DNA from 3 places in the Paenibacillus sp. FSL R7-0026 genome. Region 3 is predicted to be linked to each of the others. Evidence: riboswitches for the same ligand, from Rfam matches in the RefSeq annotation. Region 3 holds a riboswitch; each other region holds the start of a gene.
What was found. Region 3 has a riboswitch for cyclic di-AMP ahead of MKY44_RS29410 (hypothetical protein). Riboswitches for the same ligand answer to the same signal wherever they lie in the genome.
Positions count from the first base shown of each region.

Region 1: another riboswitch for cyclic di-AMP. It lies ahead of MKY44_RS08950 (C40 family peptidase); the one in region 3 lies ahead of MKY44_RS29410 (hypothetical protein).
Region 2: another riboswitch for cyclic di-AMP. It lies ahead of MKY44_RS16100 (3D domain-containing protein); the one in region 3 lies ahead of MKY44_RS29410 (hypothetical protein).

Region 1 is NZ_JBBORG010000001.1:1,926,837-1,932,583, forward strand. It holds gene MKY44_RS08925 (YkvI family membrane protein) at 1-73, opposite strand, end outside; gene MKY44_RS08930 (xanthine phosphoribosyltransferase) at 278-859, shown strand; gene MKY44_RS08935 (hypothetical protein) at 957-1,286, shown strand; gene MKY44_RS08940 (hypothetical protein) at 1,406-1,624, shown strand; gene MKY44_RS08945 (carboxymuconolactone decarboxylase family protein) at 1,767-2,096, shown strand; gene MKY44_RS08950 (C40 family peptidase) at 2,170-2,634, opposite strand; cyclic di-AMP (ydaO/yuaA leader) riboswitch at 2,640-2,771, opposite strand; gene pelA (pectate lyase) at 3,191-4,153, shown strand; tRNA gene MKY44_RS08960 (tRNA-Leu) at 4,330-4,413, shown strand; gene MKY44_RS08965 (carbohydrate-binding protein) at 4,557-5,747, opposite strand, start outside.
Region 2 is NZ_JBBORG010000001.1:3,653,408-3,659,154, reverse strand. It holds gene MKY44_RS16115 (M20 family metallopeptidase) at 1-18, opposite strand, end outside; gene MKY44_RS16110 (ABC transporter substrate-binding protein/permease) at 202-1,665, shown strand; gene MKY44_RS16105 (amino acid ABC transporter ATP-binding protein) at 1,652-2,374, shown strand; cyclic di-AMP (ydaO/yuaA leader) riboswitch at 2,592-2,788, shown strand; gene MKY44_RS16100 (3D domain-containing protein) at 2,791-3,465, shown strand; gene MKY44_RS16095 (polysaccharide deacetylase family protein) at 3,573-4,364, opposite strand; gene lpdD (prenylated flavin chaperone LpdD) at 4,519-4,860, shown strand; gene MKY44_RS16085 (PspA/IM30 family protein) at 4,973-5,644, shown strand; gene MKY44_RS16080 (DUF350 domain-containing protein) at 5,740-5,747, shown strand, end outside.
Region 3 is NZ_JBBORG010000002.1:100,541-106,287, reverse strand. It holds gene MKY44_RS29435 (hypothetical protein) at 1-50, opposite strand, end outside; gene MKY44_RS29430 (hypothetical protein) at 78-281, opposite strand; gene MKY44_RS29425 (urease accessory protein UreF) at 548-1,249, opposite strand; tRNA gene MKY44_RS29420 (tRNA-Leu) at 1,694-1,776, shown strand; gene MKY44_RS29415 (glutathione peroxidase) at 1,926-2,405, opposite strand; cyclic di-AMP (ydaO/yuaA leader) riboswitch at 2,777-2,952, shown strand; gene MKY44_RS29410 (hypothetical protein) at 3,068-3,466, shown strand; gene MKY44_RS29405 (HAD family hydrolase) at 3,594-4,277, shown strand; gene MKY44_RS29400 (Nramp family divalent metal transporter) at 4,420-5,715, opposite strand.

The sequences.
Region 1 (5,747 bases), on a different contig from region 3:
TAGCGAAGCCGGCTCCAACCACCGTTCCAATGTATGTAAATGCGATCTGCAGCACCCGAAATGCCTGTTTCATGTGTTTCCCCTCTCAGGCCCCTGTATAGTTTGGACATGCGGGTACCATGGTACAAGGTATGCTTGACCCACGAAAGTCATGACAATCGATAATGAGCTTTGGCTTGAAATGCGTCCCAAGGACAGCGCCCAGGCAATTTCGCTTGAACTTATAGATAGATATATGATACTTTTACCTCATAGGATAGGCTTGGGAGGTCAAATCATGGAATTATTGAAACAACGAATTTTACAAGAAGGTGTGGTTATCTCGGATCAAGTATTGAAGCTAGATGGTCTGTTGAACCACCAGATTGATCCTGCATTAACGATGGAGATGGGACGTGAGTTTGCTGCCCGTTTTCGTGAAAGTGGAGTAACTCGGGTAATCACGGTAGAATCCTCAGGGATTCCGGTTGCTTTTGCAGCAGCCTATGAACTTGGGGTGCCCCTTGTATTCGCCCGTCGCAAAAAAACACTTCTGGCTGATCCTGATGCTTACTGTGAACGTGTACCGTCCTTTACCAAAGGAATTGTAACTGACATTATGGTATCCCGCGAGTTCATTCATGAGAATGACCGTATTTTGTTCATTGATGATATCATTGCCAATGGAGATGCCGCTCGTGGCGTCATCAAAATTATCGAGCGTTCTGGCGCGGAACTCGTCGGATTCGGCGTTGTGGTCGAGAAAAGTTTTCAGGCGGGGGCACGCACGATTCGTGAACAGGGTATTCCGGTGGAAGCCTTGGTACGCATTCGTTCCCTGAACGATGGTACGGTACAATTTGACGATAACGAAATGTGACATTTTAAAGGAATAGGGCCTATTTTTTGAACTATGCCTTTGCATGACCGCCGATTTCATTTATAATGGGGTTATGTTAGGGAGAGGAGGCAACACCATGGGGAACCAACCGGCAACAGAACAATTTTTTAATGATAAGCTGGCGGAATCGAAAGTTCATTTTGAACGTGCCCTGGATTGTAAACATACGGAATTCGATGACCTTTATCCCTATATGATTGAACATCCTCAATTTTTCTGGTACAAACGCTATGTTGCCTGGTCAGAATTACTGACGATTGTAGGCTTGTGCGAAGAGTTGTCCTTCTCTTGGAAAGAACAATTTACACCGCATCAAGTGGAGTACCTTGAAGAACGTGTGATGTCCGCCAAAGTGCTTGATTTTTGGTTCGAGAAGAACGACAGCAAAGAGCACGCGCAGCGGTAACTTTCAGTCGGGACATAATTTCGAATGACATGACAGTCCAATACAGTCACGTGAGACCTAAATGACATTTCATTTAGGTCTCTTTTTGTAAATAAATTTGGAATATAGGAGTCATGAAGATGATTAGTGATACAGAACTGGACGCCCTGCGTCTGTCAGGTGAGAAAGTAAGAGTCGTTCGGGACGAGCTGGAATCGAACGATGTAACGGGAATTGTGGTTGCCTGGGATGGCGAGCAGGTACTTATCCGTCGTCAGAATCGACGTGTCGTTAAGCTGGATCGAGGTTACCGCTATCAGCTGTTCAGCGAGCCGCGCCAGAGTCCACTTAGTGAGTAACAGCTTATAATTATGGCAGAGCCATGAGAGTTAAATGTTTGGAATTACCATGATTTCTTGGCATAATTGACTCACTCGGGAGAGAAGATAGGTACAGTGAGGGAAGATCTGTAACTATAGCCGAGAGGGTGTGCTACAAGCCATGACATTGATGAATGATAAAGTTCATGCCTACAAGGATCAGATTGGAGCATTAAGCGATGTACTGCCAGGTGTGGTGAAGTCGTATCATGAGTTTACCGGAGAATGTTTCCAACCTGGCGTGATTGATGCAAAGACAAAACAGCTAATTGCACTTGGCATTGGATTATTCGCCAACAATGAAGTATGTACCTTCTACCATGTAGAAGAAGCCCGTGCCAAGGGAGCAACAGATCAGGAGATTATGGAGACCGTTGCGGTGGCCGGAGCTGTTGGAGGAGGACATGCCCTGTCTCAGGGTGCGATGCGAGTGCAGAAGGCGCTGCATTAGTAAGCAATGCAACATACATTTTTAAGTACAAAAAAGGCATCCGGTTAATAACCGATGCCTTTTTGTATGTGAATTACATTTTACCTAACATTTTATCATACATAAACTGTCCAGTTACCCGACGTGCTGTTACATAGCGGTCATTGAAGTATGGATTCGATAACTTCGTGATGCTTACACCTTTACTGCTGGAGGCATGAGCGAATTGTCCGCCGCCAATATATACACCTGTATGTGAAATGCCTTTGCCTGTTGTATTAAAGAACACCAGATCACCTGTCCGAACATTGCTCTTGGATACAGGCGTACCTGTTTTGGCTTGCTGCTGAGAAGTACGTGGCAATTCAATGCTGTATTTGTTGAAAAGATATCTCATAAAACCAGAACAGTCGAAGCCGGCTACAGTCGTGCCACCCCATTTGTAAGGAATACCTGTCATGTTGTTCACTACGGAGTTGATACTGCTTGCCTCTGTGCTTGTTGCCCCGGATGTAAATAATACAGCTGCTCCAAAAATGGAGATAATCAGTTTTTTCAAAATCAATGTTCTCCCTTCGATGCCTACGGAGTTAGCTAAGGGTTCGGTAGAAGGTTCCCTATATTTCCTATGTATAAGAATAATTCACCCAAATTGGTTCCCCCGTTTTCAAACATGAAACTCGGCAATGAATAATTAAGTTTTTGTAACTATTTGAAACTATATTGCATAAATGCGTAATTGTCAAACCCATTTAAACCCTTTCTTAATACCTCAATGTTAGCGGAATTAAGGTTTTTATATGAAAAAAGGGATCAAGTTTGGGTATCATTCATGACAAAAACGTCATTATTGATTCGTTTAAGACGAATTTGGATAAATAGATAGGTTTATCATGAGTTAAAAGAACTATTCCGTTATGTAGAATTATAGAGATTATATTCATTAAGTTGCATATATTGACAAAAATCGATTTTTTGCATATTATCTGATTATCCAATCCACATATTGGATTTAAAATGATTTTATTATGCGATAAATACAAATAAAGGAGGTTTAGGGACGCGTATCATAGATAAAGTAGAAGTGGAAGATTTATAAAAACGAACATAGGAGAGTGTTACATTTGAAAGCGAAGAAATTAGTTACTTTTGTCCTGGCATGTACGATGGTGTTCTCAGCAGTTGGAATGGCAGTTCTTCCTGTAGGGACGGTATCTGCTGCGGATGCATCAGGTACAACAGCGAGTATTTCTGATATTTTGAAGAACCAGCTGCCGGATGGAGGTTGGAGAAAAGATTATAAACAGACAAGTGGGGAGTGGGCAAAGTCCACGATAGACAACAAGGCTACATACTTAGAAATTAGAAGATTGGCGAAGGAATTTAAAAAGACGAATGATCCGCGTTACTCCACAGCTGCAATCAAAGGAATTAACTTTTTGATCAATATGCAGTATTCAAATGGCGGATGGCCACAGGTCTATCAAAGCTCCGGATATCACAAGCATATTACCTACAATGATGATGCCATGATTAATGTAATGATCATGCTCGATGAAGTAGCAGCACGCAAAGGTGATTTCTCGTTTATTGATAGTACACTTGCTAATCGCAGTAAAAATTCAGTTGCCAAAGGTGTGGAGGCGATTCTGAATACACAAGTCGTTTCAGGCGGTAAGCTGACAGGATGGGGACAACAACATGATTCCAGTTCCCTTAAACCAGCGAGCGCAAGAATCTACGAAGTGCCATCGCTGACAGCTGGAGAGAGTGTAACGATTGTTAAATTCCTGAAAACCAGACCTGCTAACGCTAAAATTACCGCATCTATTAAAGGAGCGGAGGCTTGGTTTAACAAGGTAAAAATTACGGGTTACAAGTATGAAAGAGCTAATGGAGATAGTAAAATTATCGCTGATTCCAAAGCTGCACCAATTTGGGCACGCTTCTATGAGATAGGAACGGACAAACCAATCTTTATTGGTCGTGACGGGGTAGTTAAATACAAATTAAGTGATATTGATAAAGAAAGAAGAGGTGGTTATGCATGGTATGGTAACTGGCCTTCCAAGCTGTAATTTGAAGTATGCTTCCGTTTTAATGAACCAAACTATTAGCAGCAGTTAAAGGTAGAGCCCGAATCGACACGGACGTCTGGTTCGGGCTTTATTGTTATTATTTTCAGTGTTGACATGATAGATTCCGCATGATATATTATTTCTTGTCGCCGATATTGATGACGGAGATACAATATGCGGTCGTGGCGGAATTGGCAGACGCGCACGGTTCAGGTCCGTGTGGGCTAACCCCCGTGGAGGTTCGAGTCCTCTCGACCGCATCTAAAAAAAGACTCCTTAAGCTAACACTTAAGGAGTCTTTTTTTGCATTTTTTGATATAACACTAACACTAGATTTAGTATCCAAGAGGTTAGTGCTTAGCTGCATGTACAGCAAATGTCTTCCATCAGCCATACGGAACGTTTATTGTGCTGCGGTAACATTAACGCTGTCAATATTCGGTCCTTCCGATCCAGTGGTAACCACTTTCAATGTATTGGTCCCCGTGTTCATGGGGACCTGTATTGTTTTTTCAACCCAAGTGGACCAGCTTCCCGTAGCCGGAAAGGGCTCGTTGCTAATGACTTTGGTTCCGTTCACAAAAATGTCGAGGTTCCGAGTGCCGCTTTCCAGCGCATAACGAAACTTTACGTTTTTGGTACCTGTTGTCGTGTTATTAATGCCGTTCCATTGAATGGCCGAACCAGTCATCGCATTGAAGTTAACATACCCGGAGCCAGTGTAACCGGGGTAGATTGTTTCAATGGCAGCTTCCGTAAGTGACGTTCCGGTCTCGGCTTCATACGTGGTGCCACTGCCTGTATTCCCGCCGCTATTTCCGCCAGTAACGTTGGCAACAAACGTTGTTACGCTCTGAGGCGGGAGCTGTGCCGTGAAGGCTCCATTGGATACGGTAAGCGCGTTTCCGCTTGACAAGTTTCGACTGCTGTCCGTAATCCATGAGGACACAGTGGAGGCATTACCATTCTGCAGAACGAATTTTTGGCTTGTGGCTGAAGTTCCACGGTTAATTGCCACGACGACGACTTTGTTATCACCTTTATAGGCTGAGACAAATGTGTTTGTATCCGGATTTTTCGTTGCATCAACTCGCAGGTAGCCTGGACGCACGAATTTAGAGAAATGAGCCATATTATACCCGCGTTTGCTTATGGTACCGTCCTCTTTCATCGGACCATACTGTCTGCGGATGTACCACCACACGTAGGCCTGGAAATCACCTTCTACCATGGCATTGTGCATGTGATAGGAAACGTCTAATGCTTCAGGCCAGCGGTCTGCTGAGTTGTTGTCACTGTTCGGAACATACACCTCAGTCATCCACAGTTCTTTACCGGCTCCTTTTTGCTTAAAGAGAGGGTAGGCAAAATTCGAAATCTGGGTTCCATACGTATGTGCTCCCAGAATGTCCATGTTGGCAAGTGCCTGCGGATCATTCAGGATTGGGTCGGATATGTTCTTTAAGTATTGGAAGGATTCAGGCGCCATGACTTTGGTACCTTGAATGGACCCGGCATTTTCTTTCATGAATCGAAGGATCTCCTGTGGAGTCCACCAGGTCCAGTCATGAGCATAATCCGGTTCATTTTGCAC
Region 2 (5,747 bases), on a different contig from region 3:
TGATTTGTTAGATGTCATTAGTAAACTCCTTATGCAAAAATGAAAATAATTCATTGATTATATCATGTTTGCTTTATTTTTTCAGAAACAAGTCAAGATTTGTAATGTCAAAATGCATTGCATAATCATGCATTGTACTTTATAATGACTCAGTCATCAACATGAGAAGCATACAAAGTATTGTAAGGGGAGAGAAAAAGGTTGAAATTAATAAGTCGTTACACCATGATGCTGTTGACCTTTGTTATTCTGCTGACGACTGCCGTTCCTGTGGCACTTGCAAGTGGAACTACAGATAATTCAAGCAGTAAAAAGCTGGTGCTCGGTACAAGTGCCGATTTTGCACCATATGAATTCCATAAAGTGATTAATGGCAAAGATGAAATCGTCGGCTTCGATATTGAGATCGCCAAGGAGATTGCCAAAGATCTTGGCGCTGAGCTTGTGATTGAGGATATGGGCTTCGACGGTCTTCTGCCTTCATTGCAGAGCGGGCGTGTTGATCTGGTGATTTCAGGTATGACGCCGACGGATGAGCGGAAGAAAAGTATCGATTTTTCCGACACCTATTATAAATCCAAACAAGTGATTATGGTTCGCAATGTGGATAAAGACAAATATCCAACTATGGCAGAACTTGAAAATGCGAAGATTGGCGTTCAGAAAGGCTCCATTCAGGAAACGATCGGACAGAGTATTCCAGGAGCGAAGCTTACTGCGCTGGATAAAATCTCGGATATCGTGCTTCAACTGCAAACAAAACGCATTGACGCGGCAATCGTTGAAGATACCGTTGCTGCAGGTTATCTGGACGACATCATTGGACTTGCTGCTGCTGTTCCGGACGAAGAGCAAGCAGAAGCGGCAATCGGGATTCGTAAAGGGAATACCGAGCTGCTAGCTGCAGTAAATGGAACACTGGAGCGACTGAAAAGCGAAGATAAAATCAATCAGATGGTGACTGACGCCAGCCTCTTGATGGCGGATAAAGCGAACAAATCACAAAATATTTTCCAAGTATTCTGGGAGTACAAAAGTTTCTATGCTACAGGTGTAGGATACACACTTCTGTTGTCTGCACTTGGGGTTATCTTCGGGGTAATTATTGGATTGATCATCTGTTTGTTCCGTTTGCATGACGCTGCAATCTTGCGCTGGATCGGTACGGCTTACGTTGAAGTGATCCGTGGCACACCGATGCTGGTACAATTGATGATTATTTACTATGGTTTTTCCCTGAGCTTTGGCATTAACTTCACTGCACTTCAGGCAGGTATCATTACACTTTCAATCAATAGTGGTGCCTATCTGGCGGAGATTTTCCGTGCAGGTATCCAAGGTGTGGATCGTGGTCAGTTGGAAGCAGCTCGTTCCCTCGGAATGGGCAGAGGCGCCGCGATGCGTTATATCATATTGCCACAAGCCTTCAAAGCTGTATTACCAGCGATCGGTAATGAATTCATAACTATCATCAAAGAATCCTCCATTATCTCCGTTATCGGTATGGTGGATATTATGTATCAGGCAAGTGTAGTCAAGAACATTACGTACCAAGGATTGAGTCCATTTTTGATTGCAGCAGCCATCTACTTTGTAATGACGTTCATTTTGTCCAAGCTGCTGGGACGACTGGAAAGGAAGTTGAGTGCAAGTGATAGACGTTAGACAATTACACAAATCTTATGGAAATAACGATGTGCTTAAGGGCATAAACGTGACGATTGGCAAAGGTGAGGTTGTCGTGGTCATCGGTCCTTCCGGTTCAGGTAAAAGTACTTTCTTGCGTTGTCTGAATCTGCTGGAACAGCCTACCTCAGGAGAGATTGATTTTGAAGGCGTGTCAATCACGGACCCCAAGCATAACATTAACGCAACTCGTGAGAAAATGGGCATGGTGTTCCAGCACTTCAACCTGTTCCCACACAAAACGGTAGAGCAAAACATTACGATTGCTCCAATTAAAGTGAAGAAACAATCCACTCAGGAAGCGGAAAAAATTGCTGCTGATCTGCTTAACACCGTGGGCTTGTACGATAAAAAAGATACATTCCCGAATCAGCTGTCTGGTGGACAGAAACAGCGGATCGCCATTGCTAGAGCATTGGCCATGCAGCCGCATGTGATGCTGTTTGACGAGCCTACGTCGGCACTGGACCCTGAGATGGTCGGTGAAGTGCTGGATGTCATGAAACGTCTTGCAGAAGGCGGAATGACGATGGTCATCGTAACCCATGAGATGGGTTTCGCACGTGAAGTGGGAGACCGCATCTTGTTCATGGATGGCGGGGTTATTGTGGAAGAGGGAACACCTGATGAGGTGTTTGGAGCTCCAAAAAATTCACGTACACGTGATTTTCTTGCCAAAGTACTCTAAACGAAAGATTAAATAGCGTTACTGACATCGAGTCGGTAACGCTATTTTTTTGTGCGTATTAATCATTTATAGATTTGAAAAGTAACTATTCTGTTACCAGATGTAAAGGAATCGGGTCGTCCAATAATTCTAAAGAATGCAGTATTCTTAGATATGATGACATGCTAAAAACCATTTGGTAAGAATTACTACAAGTTCAGGTTACAAAATTGTGATATATTGAACTCTGCCGAAACTTCCGGACAGGGAGTGCGGGGGATGTAACGATGCAGATTGTGCAGGGGGAAGATCTATGGCACACTGCTTGGGGTGAATTAGGGGTACATAACGTTTCAAATGTAATGAAGAACCTATAGGGTGGGCTCCTCATCCGAATCCGACAACTAACTTCGCAGGCACAATGAGGGAGGAAGACCATGATTAACAAGAAACGTATAGCCAAAACAGCAGTAGCATTAATGACAACAGCAATGCTCATTCAAGCCGTTCCGGCTCACGCCGATTCAGTTCATGTGGCCAAAGAAGGGGATACCTTCTACACCTTATCGAAACAATATGGAGTAGCACTCAACACGTTGGTTAAAGCAAACAACGACATTTCGGCTTACAACATTTATGGTGGTTTGAAAATTACGATTCCCGGTAAGGCAAACAATGTAGCAGCCGCTGCGGCAACGGAGAGCAAGACCCAAGCGAAGACTGTTACTACAGCGAGCTTGGACGTTAACGCAGATAACAAAGTTGTTCAAGCCTGGGGTAAGACATTCGATTACAGCAAAGCTGTGAACGTAAAAGCAACGGCATACTCTGCAGATCCGTCCGAAAATGGAGGATGGGGTGCAGTCGATTATTTCGGAAATGACCTTGAACTGGGCACGATTGCAGTTGATCCAAGTGTAATTCCACTTGGAACCAAAGTACTGGTAACTGGTCACAGCCATCCAGGATTGCCAAAACAGGCTTTTGTAGCCACAGCGCGGGATGTGGGCGGTGCAATCAAGGGTCACCGGATTGATATCTTTATCCCGGGTAGCAAACAGTCTGTAAGCTCATTTGGTTTTCAGGATATCGAGCTGTACATTCTGAAGTAGAGAGTAAATTACATTTAAAATGAATTCAAACAGGGTGTCTGCCAGTCGCTAATTTGCGATTGAACAGCACCCTTTTAATATTCTCATTATTTGTTATCACGGTCATCCTAATCTTTGGCCTTTGGCAATCCCAGCATTTCGTCCAAGGTGACCAGTTCATATCCCCGATTACGCAATTCCTCAATGATTTCAGGCAAAGCCTCAATCGTACCGTTCAGATTTGATCCTACACCGCCTCCTGCATGTTGTAGAACGATGGAGCCAGGTTTCACGGCAGATAGGATGTTATCCTTCACCTCTTCCTTGGAGAGGCCTTTCCAGTCCAGGGAGTCTACGTTCCAGTTCACAATGCTATAGCGTTGTTTGGCAGCCCATCTCAGCTGTTCTTCATTAATGTCTCCATAAGGTGGCCGAATCATCTTGGGCGTATATCCCGCCAAACGTCGAATAATATCCCCGGTATGTAAAATTTGTTTGCGAAAGGCATTCATCGACAGCTTACTGAATTCAGGATGATTGTAGCTGTGATTACCAACCATATGCCCTTCCTTAACGATGCGTTTCACCAGATCCGGATGTTTCTCAGCACGACTACCCACGATGAAGAATGTAGCTCTGACATTGTATTTCTTCAATACATCCAGCACTTGTGGAGTAAATCGTGGATCAGGTACATCATCAAAAGTCAGTGCAACCTTCTTGGTTGAAGGACCATTGGTTTTGAACGTATCGGCATATTTTTGACGTAACTGTCCCAATGTCAGTTGTTCTTCTTCCGCAGAATCTGAACCTGATACTGATTCACTTGGCGGGCTTGAAACATCCCGCGATGAAACTGGAGCATGATATCCTCCGAGAAAAATAACGATAACCATTAGCATAATGAGGCGTACGCGCATAATAACGGCCTCCTTTTCCAAAATGACGTTCTCCTTGGTATGCCCGGGGGTTCCATAAAATATGCGTAGTGTGAGAAGTTTCATTGCGGATTTAGCTTATGACAGCCATAATTCCTCCATATATAACATATAGAAAAGGATAGGTGGATAGGATATGAGTACATATGATTTGAAATCCATACGTTTACAGGTGATTGAAGCAGGAGAGGATAAGGTTTTTCTCGTTACCGGAGGAAAGGCGCATATTGGCGCCGTAGCCACGTTCTACGTGGATCATGAGCGCATAAGCGGGACGACGGTACATATTCCTGGGCATAAGGAACAAGAGCTGTGTGAGCGGCTTGCTCGAAAGGCTGCCCTGCAGCTGAAAGTAACCGTTACGGTGATCATGGGTATCCATTTTGATTCCATCACGCGGATGCAGATCGACGAAATCGTGCAGACTGCAGAGAGGCTGATGGAGGATCATCTGAACAACGATAAACGATCTTCCTAACATAAAGAGCAATCGCATGTTTTGATTTTATTTGCTAAAATTGAAACGAGTTGTAGATTGTTACGTATGTATGTTTATATACGATGTAATATCGACTAGGAGGAATAACATAATGTCCATTTTCAAACGATTGCGTGATTTAACAATGTCTAACGTTAACGCCATTATTGACAAGGCGGAAGATCCAATCAAGATGACGGACCAATATATCCGTGACATGCAAGAGGATCTGGAAGATGCGGAGAAAGCAGTAGCTCAACAGATCGCCATTGAGAAGAAGTTCAAGCAGTTATTCGAAGAGCAGGAAGCACTTGTGAAGAAACGTGAAGAGCAGGCGCATACGGCGGCACGTGCTCAGAATCTGGATTTGGCTCGACGTGCTCTGGAAGAGAAAAAGGCTGCTGAAGAGAAGATGGCTGAGTACAAAACCAGCTATGACCAAAACAAGGCTTCTGCAGATAACCTGCGTGGCAAGCTCGACGAGATGCGTAAGCAACTGACTCAAATGAAGAACAAACGCGAAACACTGGTAGCCCGCTACAATGCAGCAAAAGCCCAAACGGAAATCAACAAAGCGTTGAATGGGTTTGGCTCTGATACTGCAAGTGCTGGTATGAAGCGTATGGAAGAGAAAATGATGCAGATGGAAGCACAGGCAGAAGCAAGCAACGAAATGTCTTCTAAAGGCAAGTCTTTGGATGAAGAGTTCGAGAAGTTGGGTAAAGATCAGGCTGTTGAAGACGAACTCGCAGCATTGATGAAACAGTACGATAATAAGAACTAATACCTTGGTTGTCAGCAGGGTTAACCAGCGGAGGAGAAGAGTATTTCTCCTTCGCTTTTAAATGCGGTTCATGTTGATATGTGGGGGCTGTGTAAATGGATTT
Region 3 (5,747 bases):
CGTATGGACTGGAACGACAGCCTCTCCAGATCGGATGTAACATGTCTCATGGATGAGACCCTCCTTTGGCAGAAATCTTATCTCAGTTCATCTGGAATATCCAAAATATCAGCGACCAGGTGCCTGAATCGGGTTGCTTTGCGTGTGCCGTGAATAAGATTGGATAAACGATAGGGTGGGATGCCATGCTGTTCACAAAAGGTCTTCTGGTCCACTTGAAGTTCGGTTAGCCGTCGTTTGATGGCCCATCCGAACGGAGTAACTGGTTTCTTCTTGTTCAAAAGGGTTCACCCCTGGTTAGAATGTAGTATTCAGCCGCCCTTTCTTCATGTAGAATATATAGAAATGCGAGCTGTATGTTTCATTATATACGTAAATTCGTCATCTAACAATTAAAAAAGACGGAAAAAAGTGTATTTTGTGATGATAAATGGCGTAAATACGTAAATAAAACAAATAAAATGACAAAAAACACGTCGGCAAGGAGGTTGCCGCGTGTTTTTTAGTTTGTCTGAATAAAGGGGAGCAGGTATGAGGAGGAAGAGGATTAGGCCCTGTAGGCATGAAGTCCAGCTCCAAGCATATGGAAACTGGGGAAAAACGATTTCATGGACATCGAGGTTGGCTGTGCCAGTCCATCCGCAGCCGAGGCGCTGACGGTCTTCCATTCATTCTCCAGATCTGTGGCCAGGCGGACCATCAGATCCTTGGTTGTATCGTTGTTCAGGGGAATGACTTTGGAGGCTTCGGTTATGCAGGCATTCATGGCTGAATGCAGGTAACCAAGGACCGCCTCCTCGACCGGGATGTCGAGGTGGTGGTTAATCCAGGCGTGAACAGTGGAGAGGCAGCCAACCGAATCGTATTTGGCAAAGATCTGTTCGAGCTGGCTGAATTCAATCCAGGGGTGCAGAGCGCGTGCAAGTCTGATCAATCGTTTACCCATGGCGGCAGCTTGTTCTCTGAGATCTCCAGGGGTTCGCTGAACATGGACGAGCTTGTCGATCAGAGCTATCCGCCATGTATCCTTGTGATCTGCTGCGGTATAGATGCCTTTGATGGCCATACCTTCAAGACGAACGATGCTGGGATGCAACTGACAACGCATGAATGATTCGAGATCTTCAGCATTACGAATGGTACCCTCCCTGATATGGATATCCATGCCGAAGGAATGGGTGAACCCTCCAACCTGAATAGAGGAATCAAGCAGTTTGACATAATCGAGCAGCTTATTCCCACGGTTCACAATCATTCGCCTCCTGTGTTCGTTAAATGTTACTTTAAGTGACATTAATATCCCTTTTTGTTTGCATTTTGTTTAAAAATCCGAATTATATGATAGTTATCATCCCATAAATGTCCGCTTTTTGTCAATAGTATCCGTGAAATTTAATGGATTAAATTTGAAATTCAATATTTGTGTTATTTTATATAACTCACTGTGTTATTTATGTGGCGAAGTGCAGGGAGGACCATATATAAGGAAGGACTATATATAAATGAATCAACAAGATCGGCTCTTACCGAAAAAGAGGGGATCAAATCTAATAATATGCAGTTCATGGGTAAAGATGACGAGATTATGCGATTTTTGATGAAAATGCCTAGCTGAAAAAGAAGTATTAAAAAATACTTTACTTTTAGTTCTGAACCCGGTATAATCAATTCTGTTGCCGATTATTTACGACATGCGGTCGTGGTGGAATGGCAGACACGCTATCTTGAGGGGGTAGTGGGCGTATGCCCGTGGAGGTTCGAGTCCTCTCGACCGCATCATATGAACGATTAAAAAGAAGCTTTCCGTTATTGGAAAGCTTCTTTTTTTGTCTTTTTCGAACAGTATGACATCAAAGTTGAGAAAAAAAAGCCATCCATTACCGGGGCAATACTGCTCTACCTTCCGGCTACGGGTGGCCTGTGTATTATTTTTGCAGCAAGTTCTTGATATCTTCTTCAATCTTGTCCGGTGTTGTTTTGGGAGCATAACGTTTAATGACCTGTCCGTTCTGATCCACAAGGAATTTGGTGAAATTCCATTTGATTGCTTTGGAGCCGAGCAGGCCAGGAGCTTCTGTACTAAGGTGTTGGAAAAGAGGGTGAGCGCTTGATCCGTTCACATCAATTTTCTCAAACATGGGGAAGCTCACGCCATAATTCATCTGACAGAACTCGGCAATATCGTCGGAAGATCCTTTTTCCTGTGCAAACTGGTTACTTGGGAAACCAAGAACTTCAAATGGAGCATCTTGAAACTTGTCTTGCAGTTCTTGAAGACCTTTGAATTGAGGGGTAAGGCCGCATGAGCTTGCCGTATTCACGATCAGGAGCACTTTGTCACGGTAGTCGGACATTTCAACTTCTTGACCGCGAAGGGTATTCACTTTGTAATCGTAGACTGTCATCTAAATCGCCTCCATTTATTTACTCTTATATCTTCTATTATATTGGTTGCAATTAAATATTGCAAAACTAATATGGTGTTAAAAGAATCAAAACAGGCAAGTTGTGCGGAATACGTGAATGAATTGCGAAGGGATTTTCGTCAGAGTGAGAATTAGATAGCCTTGAAGAGATGGATAGAGTATAACCTTATTGTAAGCGTTATTATGGATGAGTATTGGCAAAAATCTGCCGATTCGGTGATCTGTGAGGACTTTACACCGTCATGGCACGGGTGTATGATTCATAACGTAATTTCAATTTAAACTAAATTGTATATGAAAAACGAAACAAACGATAATATCGCTCGATCTTATCTTAAGATATACGAACGATGTTTTAATCGCTGAGTTTCCATTCATTCATGAGTGGAAAACGGGGGAACCAACGGAATGCGCTGTCCAGGACAGTAGGCATTCATGGGGTGAATTTTCCGGTGACAGCCGGAAATAGGGCGACTCTCGCGCCCGAATCCGTCAGCTAACCTCGTAAGCGTTAAAGGGAGAGGCAACAAGCCGTACGCTGGTTCATGGCGTTTTCGCCATGGATTCTTTAAGAAGCGTTCGGGAGGCCTTGGTCCCCCACGCTTCTTTTTTGTTGTCTTTTCACGCCAAGGGAGGAACGAATGATGGATACTGAGATGATCTTAGTGACTGCTCCAAATGAAGCAGGACGCAAATTTATCAAATTACTGATGTACAAAAAAATGCCGTTTGCCGTTCTAACCAACAGTGCAGGGGAAGAGCGCAGACTCCGTAGAATCGGAGTAGAACATGTCATTCGCATGAACACGGCTGCAGCTCAAAAATGGTTTTTGCCGCAGGGCAGCGTAGGCAACGTGTTTATTTTCGAAAACAGCCTGAATCTGACCTGTCGTTATTTACAGATCTGCCGTTCATGGACATCGAAATCCCTGTGCGTCATTACGGAGCAAAGCCATCCAAAGGGCATCTATCGGGGCATGGGCGCAGACCGGATTGTATATTCGCTCAATGGGGAAGTTGGCTTTCTCCTCAATGGTTAATGCCATAGCTTGTGATTGCTCAGGTGTAAGGTGCCTGTTATAATTGAATGTATCGATAAACGGAAGTTTGAGGAGACTCATGCATGATGGTGAGTCTTCTTTTTTATGGTTACAAGGAGGAATTGGCGTGCCGGATGTAGGTGGATTAAAATGGTTGTTTTTTGATGTTGGAGATACGCTGGTGGATGAATGGGAGCCGGTTGATGATATTATCGGACAGTTCGTCCGTGAAGCTTGTGCTTTAGGGTATCCAGTGAAAATTGAGGCGGTACGCGAACTGTTTGCCAACTGTTACCGAAAATATGAGCAATGGCCGATGAGAGTGGCGATTCGCACATTCGTTGAAGACGAGGGACACCAGAAACAGATTCAGGACAAGCTGAAGTTTCAAAAAGATCTTGAACGTCCTTTTCCTTCAGCGGATTCCGTTCTTCAGCAGTTGTCACGGCATTATCGCATTGGCATTATTGCCAATCAGAGTCCAGGAACGGAAGAGAGACTGGAGAGCTACGGCTTGCGGAAGTATGTTGATGTTCTGGCATGTTCGGCTGAAGAAGGGGTGTCCAAGCCAGACCCTGAGTTATACGCTGTGGCCTTGAAACAGGCCGGTTGTGAACCGGAGGAAGCTGTCATGATCGGCGATCGGATCGATAACGACATTATACCTGCTCAGAATCTGGGCATGCGGACGATTCGAATTATGCAGGGTTACGGAAGATTCCAGCCAGAATTATCGGATGACCAACGTGCGGATTGGACTGTTGATTCATTGGATCAACTCTTGCCGTTACTGATACCAAATCAGGATTAGATTCAGATGATTGTTTATTGGAGTTTAGAGTTTTACTACAAAAGAAATATGTTGCTGTACTGCAACAATAAAGGCTGATCAACTTGGGTATAGAATACCGGAGTTGATCAGCCTTTTTAGTATTTAGTCGATAAGAAGGAGATTAGAATAACCGAATCGTCTGAATGATCAGATATACATTCAGCACAACGATAATCGCGGCAATGACCCATGAGATGATTTTGAGCCACAATTTGTTGGCGAATGCACCCATGCTTTTTTTATCACTTGTGAACATCACCAGGGGAATTACAGCAAAGGGCAATTGAAGCGACAGCACGACCTGGCTCAAAATGAGCAGTTCTTCTGTGCCATGTTCTCCTGCAATGGCTGTCACAATTACCGCCGGGATGATGGCGATCAGACGTGTGACCAGTCTGCGCAGCCATGCCGGAATTCGAATGTTCAGAAAACCTTCCATAACGATCTGCCCAGCGAGTGTACCTGTAAGGGTAGAGTTCTGACCTGATGCTAACAGCGCCACACCGAACAGGATACTTGCAACCGTAGTACCTAATAGAGGTGTCAGCAGATGATAGGCATCTGCGATCTCGGCAACCTGCGTCATACCAGCACTGTGGAATACAGCGGCAGATACAATCAGGATTGCCGCATTGATGAACAGGGCCAGTGTCAACGCGATCGTAGAATCCATGGTCGAGTACCGAATGGCTTCTTTTTTGCCCTGTGGTGTCTGTTCGATCTGACGGGTCTGCACAATGGAAGAATGCAGGTACAGATTATGCGGCATCACGGTTGCTCCGATAATACCAATGGCAATATAGAGCATGGCCGGGTTTTGCAGAATCTCAACATTTGGTACAAAACCATGGAGAACACCGCCCATATCGGGTTTCGCCAGGAAGAGGTCAATCCCGAAGCAGAGGGCAATGGTCGCCATGAGCACAATGACGAGAGTTTCCAAAGCGCGGAAGCCTTTGTTTTGCAGTACAAGAATCAGGAGTACATCAACTGCGGTGATGATAACGCCGTATAACATGGGGATGTTAAATAACAGCTTTAACGCGATGGCAGAACCAATGACTTCAGCCAGATCGGTGGCTGCAATGGCAAGCTCACACAGTATCCATAACATCATGACAACAGGCATGCTGAATCGTTCACGACAGGCTTGAGCCAGATCCCGTCCAGTGACGATGCCGAGCTTGCCAGCCAGCGACTGAAGGACAACGGCCATCAGGTTCGATAACAGGATAACGGATAACAAGGTATACCCGAACTGCGAGCCGCCTGCGATATCTGTTGCCCAGTTCCCGGGGTCCATGTAACCTACGGCAACGAGGTATCCTGGGCCTACAAAGGCGAGGAATTTCTTCCACCATGCAGCATTCTGCGGAACTTTCATGGAACTATGTGCTTCTCCAAGGGAAGGGGCCATGCCCGCAGTAGATAATGATTCTCTTGAAGGAG